DNA from 2 places in the Microbacterium sp. SORGH_AS_0505 genome. Region 1 is predicted to be linked to the other one. Evidence: predicted binding sites of a transcription regulator. Region 1 holds the regulator's gene; the other holds the start of a gene.
The links. Region 1 encodes HspR, which represses chaperone genes until heat shock. Its sites were predicted from a motif close to AAGTTGAGTCNNNNNGACTCAACTT; they were not measured.
Positions count from the first base shown of each region.

Region 2: QE428_RS07635 (Hsp20/alpha crystallin family protein) is a predicted target of HspR. The motif match lies at 1,174-1,198, and genes of this name have one in related genera.

Region 1 covers NZ_JAUTAT010000001.1:824,871-827,259, reverse strand. Annotated here, with positions in the region: gene QE428_RS04045 (DnaJ C-terminal domain-containing protein) at 1-963, shown strand, start outside; gene QE428_RS04040 (heat shock protein transcriptional repressor HspR) at 974-1,414, shown strand; gene QE428_RS04035 (DUF559 domain-containing protein) at 1,696-2,389, shown strand, end outside.
Region 2 covers NZ_JAUTAT010000001.1:1,554,811-1,557,199, forward strand. Annotated here, with positions in the region: gene QE428_RS07630 (prolyl oligopeptidase family protein) at 1-1,087, opposite strand, end outside; gene QE428_RS07635 (Hsp20/alpha crystallin family protein) at 1,225-1,674, shown strand; gene QE428_RS07640 (MarR family winged helix-turn-helix transcriptional regulator) at 1,745-2,173, opposite strand; gene QE428_RS07645 (phosphatase PAP2 family protein) at 2,349-2,389, shown strand, end outside.

The DNA of each region.
Region 1 (2,389 bases):
GACAAGGACTTCTACAAGGTGCTCGGGGTGTCGAAAGACGTCTCCGATGCCGACCTGAAGAAGACGTACCGCAAGCTGGCGCGCACCTACCACCCCGACTCGAACGCGGGGGACCCCGCGGCCGAGGCGAAGTTCAAAGAGGTCAGCGAGGCGTACTCGGTGCTCAGCGACAAGGAGCAGCGAGCCGAGTACGACCAGCTGCGCGCCATGGGGTCCGGAAGCGCCCGCTTCCAGCCCGGGGCGAGCGGTGGGTTCGAGGACGTGTTCAGCCGGTTCCAGCCGGGTGGCGCGGGCGGCCAGCAGGCCGACTTCGACGACCTCTTCGCGATGTTCGGGCAGCAGAGCGGCGGACGCTTCGGCTCCGGTCGGTTCGGGCAGTCGAGCGGCGGTTTCCGCGGCTTCGGCGGACCGCAGCGCGGGGCCGACGTCACCGCCCGCACGACGCTCGACTTCACGACCGCCGTGAAGGGCGACACCATCACGCTCCAGGGCGACGACGGCAAGCCCATCAAGGTGAAGATCCCCGCCGGGGTTTCGGACGGGCAGAAGATCAAGCTCCGCGGTCGCGGCCGTCCCTCGCCGGACGGCGGGGAGGCGGGCGACATCGTCCTCACGGTCGGCGTGCGCCCGCATCCCGTCTTCACGCGGGAAGGGCTGAACCTCCGCATCCACGTTCCCGTCACGTTCACCGAGGCGGCGCTGGGTGCGACCATCGAGGTGCCGACGCTCGGCGGCGACAGCGTCAAGCTGCGCGTCGCGCCGGGGACCCCGTCGGGGCGCGTGCTGCGCGTGAAGGGCCGCGGGGTGCAGACGGCGAAGGGCACCGGCGACCTGCTCGCCGAGGTCCAGGTCGCCGTCCCCACGCACCTCGATGCGGCCGCGCGCGAAGCGCTGGAGCGCTTCCACGAGCTGGAACCCAAGGAGAATCCCCGCGCCGACCTGATGGCCAAGGCGCGCGAGTGAGGTGAGACGCATGGCGAACGAGCAGGTCGACGAAGACGCCCCGATCCTGGCGATCGCGGTGGCCGCTGAGCTCGCCGGCATGCACCCGCAGACGCTGCGTCAGTACGACCGGCTGGGACTCGTGGTACCGGCGCGCACCCGTGGTGGGTCGCGCCGGTACTCCCTCCGGCACGTCGCGCAGCTGCGCGAGGTGGCTCAGATGTCGGCCGACGGCGTGAGCCTGCCGGCCATCTCGCGCATCATCGACCTCGAGAACCAGGTGCGGATGCTGCGCCGCGAGGTCTCGGCACTGCAGGGTCGCCTGCGCGACGAGGTCGCCGCCCGCCGCGGTGCCCGCGTGTTCGCCGCCGGCGCGACCGGCTCGGTCGTCACGCTCCGCCAGGGCACGCGCGTCCGCCGCGCGACCGACGTGGTGCTCTACCGCCCGCACCCGTCCCCCTCCGACGACTGACGCTTCTTCGGGCGCCGAGCCGACGCCGACTGCGCCGAAGGCCGCCCGGTGACGACCGTTCGCGTCGTCTGGAGGTTCCTCCCGAGGGTGCGCGCGCGGCGAGTTGTGCACGAGGGGTGGATGCCGGGGGCGTGAGGCGCGTCGAGGTGGCGAGTGTCGGGGGATGAGACCTTCGACGCCGCTGCCCCCGCAGCTTCCGCCTGTGTTCGTTGTCGCCGACGCGAGAGGCGCAGGCGTCACCGTCGGCCGCCTGCGCGGGCGCGATCTGTCGCGTCCCTTCCGTGGCGTCCGCTCCCGGTCGGAGGCGACGCAATGCCGTGGCCCGGGCCTACGCCTACGCGCCGAAGCTGCGTCCCGGCGAGCACTTCTCACATGCCACCGCGCTCGCGCTCGCCGGAGCATGGATCCCGGATCGCCTGCGCCAGAGCGTCGACGTCTCCGCCGCGCGCCCCCTCGGCCGCGCCCGCGGCGCGGGGGTGCGGGGCCACGAGTCGAGCGCGGCCGTCGGTCACCGGGTCGCCGGCCTGCCGTGCGTGCCACCCAGCGAGGTGTGGTGCCAGGCGGCATCCCTTCTCGGCGATCGTGAGCTCGTCGTCGCGGCCGATTCGCTGATGCGTCGACAGCAGCCTGTCGTCACCTCCCAGGAGCTGCAGGCAGCAGTCGTGGCCTGCGCCGGAATGCGTCACGTCAGACGGCTGCGACGAGCGCTCGAACGGGCCCGATCCCGCACCGATTCCGTCGCCGAGACACTGCTGCGCCTCGATGCCGCTGACGCCGGCCTGCCCGACCTCACCGTCAACGCCGTGATCACGGACGTGGACGGTCGATTCCTCGCCTATGGCGATCTCGCCCACCTCCCGACGAAGGTGCTGCTCGAGTACGACGGGGAGCAGCACCGCCTCGACGACCGCCAGTACGCGCGCGACGTCGAGCGGCTCGACGCACTCGCCGCCGCCGGATGGCGCGTGATCCGGG
Region 2 (2,389 bases), 730 kb from region 1:
CCAGGTCGATGTCGACTCCGGTCAGCGTCTCGGGATCGAGCGACACGAGCCGGCTCTGCACGCGGTCGAGGATCGTCAGGACCAGGCGCGTGCGGGTCCATGTCCACGTTTCGAGCACCGCCGTGTCGCTCGGGGCGAAGGCGACGCGCAGGTTCGACCCGTCGCCCTCCGTGACGGTCTCGAGTGGACCGATGAGGAGGGTGCCCGACGGATGCGTCGTCTCGCCGATGCGCCACGGGGTCGTGGTCCGCACGGTGACGAGGTCGCCGTGAACATCGACGTTCGCGTCCTGCGGCACGGCGATCAGACGCGGCTCGCCGCTGTCCCAGACCCACGATTCGGAGTGGAAGAAGTCGTGCGCGATGACCACGATCGGCGTCGCCGTACCGCCGGTGCGGTCGACGTGCGCGAACACGCCGACGTCCGAGGCGACACCCGTCACGATGGGCGGCGCGTCCGCGAGCGACTCGCCCCGTCGCCAGGCGCGGGCGCTGATCGGATACCCCGAGTCGGTCACGCCGCCGCCGTGCAGTGCGGTGGCGACGAGCAGGGTGTCGCGGTCGACCCACGCGATCATCGTCTTCTCGGCGTCGAGGGCGAACGGGGTGTCGTCGACGAAACGACGTGCGTCGAGGTCGAACTCGCGCACGACGGTGGCGTCGCCGCCGTCGGGGCTCAGCCGCACGAGCGCCCGCCCGCTGCCCGCAGGTCCGTGAGCCGCGCCCGCGAACGCCCACGCCACGCCTTCCTCGCGGCCGAGCGCGTCGACGTCGAGCAGCACCTCCCAGGTCGGTTCGCCCGCTGCGAAGGCGGCGCGGGATGTCCGTCGCCACAGGCCGCGGGGGTTCGCGGCATCCCGCCACAGGTCGTACATGAGATCGCCGTGGCGGCTCGGGACGACGAGTCGATCGGGGTCCTGAAGGATGCCGGTCAGGCGGCGCTCGAGCGCGGTGCGGGTGTCGCCCGAGAAGGCCGCCTCGGTCTCGGCGGTCCGTTCGGCTGCCCAGGCGCGGGCCTCGGGTCCGTCGATCTCCTCCAGCCAGAGGAACGGGTCGGCGGGCTCGGGGGCGGTCTCGGAGGCGCTCATGTCGCCAGCCTAAGGCCGTCCTCGGCGCAGACGTTCGCCGTGCGAGAACCGTTGGCACTCGAGGGGTCAGAGTGCTAATCTGAACGTACTTGAGCCACAAGGGCTCAACTTTGAGACCACATCACCAAGGGAGAATCATGGCAACCTACGACCCGTTCCGTGACCTCGACCGCATCGCGTCGACCCTCTTCGACACGCGCCGCGGCCCGCGACGGATGCCGATGGACCTGTACCGCGACGGCGACCACTACGTCCTGAATGCCGACCTGCCGGGCATCGACCCGGGCTCGGTCGACATCGACGTCGACGGCCAGCTGCTTACCATCCGCGCCGAGCGCACGGTGGGCGCTGCCGACGGGGTGAAGTGGATCACGCGCGAGCGCGAGACCGCGAGCTTCCTGCGCCAGTTGAACCTCGGCCAGGGCATCGACACCGACGCCATCACCGCGACCTACAACAACGGCGTGCTGACCGTCACGATCCCGGTGAGCGAGAAGGCCAAGCCGCGCAAGGTCGAGGTCGTCGCTGAGGGGTCGGCCCCGACCATCGCGACCCACGAGAGCGAGCCGCAGCCGATCGACCAGTGATCGGCGGAGCGCTCCCGCTCTGACGAATCGCCCCGCATCCCGTGTCGGATGCGGGGCGATTCGTCTGCGGTCACACTCCGCGCAGACGCGCCGTCAGCTTCTCGAGCTGGGCGAGTTCGTCGTCGGTGAGCACCGACATCCGCTCGGCGATCGTTCGGCCATGAGCAGTGGCCATGCGGCGGAACGTCGCCGCGCCCTTCTCCGTGGCGCGCAGGATCGCGCCGCGACCGTCTTGGGGGTCCGGGCATTTGGCGACGAGACCCCGAGCTACCATCCGATCCACGAGGCGGGACACGCTGGGCTGGCTGATCAGCATGTTCGCGGTGACGTCGCGAAGTCGCGCCGTGTGCTCGTCGCATCGGGTCACGGTGAGGAGGACGTCGTACTCCGCGCTGGAGAGGTCGTCGTCGTCGAAGTCCTGTGAGATCTCGGCCAAAACCTCGTGCTGCGCGCGGAAGAGGCTCTCCCATGCCGCGATGGCGAGGCGTCGATCGGTCATGGCGTCCACTGTATCGTCGCGTGCCCGCACGACGAGCGCGGTTCGTCGCTTCGTGGTCACCCGGACGTCACGCGCCGTTCCCGCGTTCAGGAAAGCATTCTGGCTCACCCGATGGAAGCGAGGCGCGCCCGTGAGCGTGATGAGACAGACAAGACGACGAGGCACTCGTGCCGGGATGGCGATGGGCGGACTCGGCGTCCTCGTCGCCTGCACCCT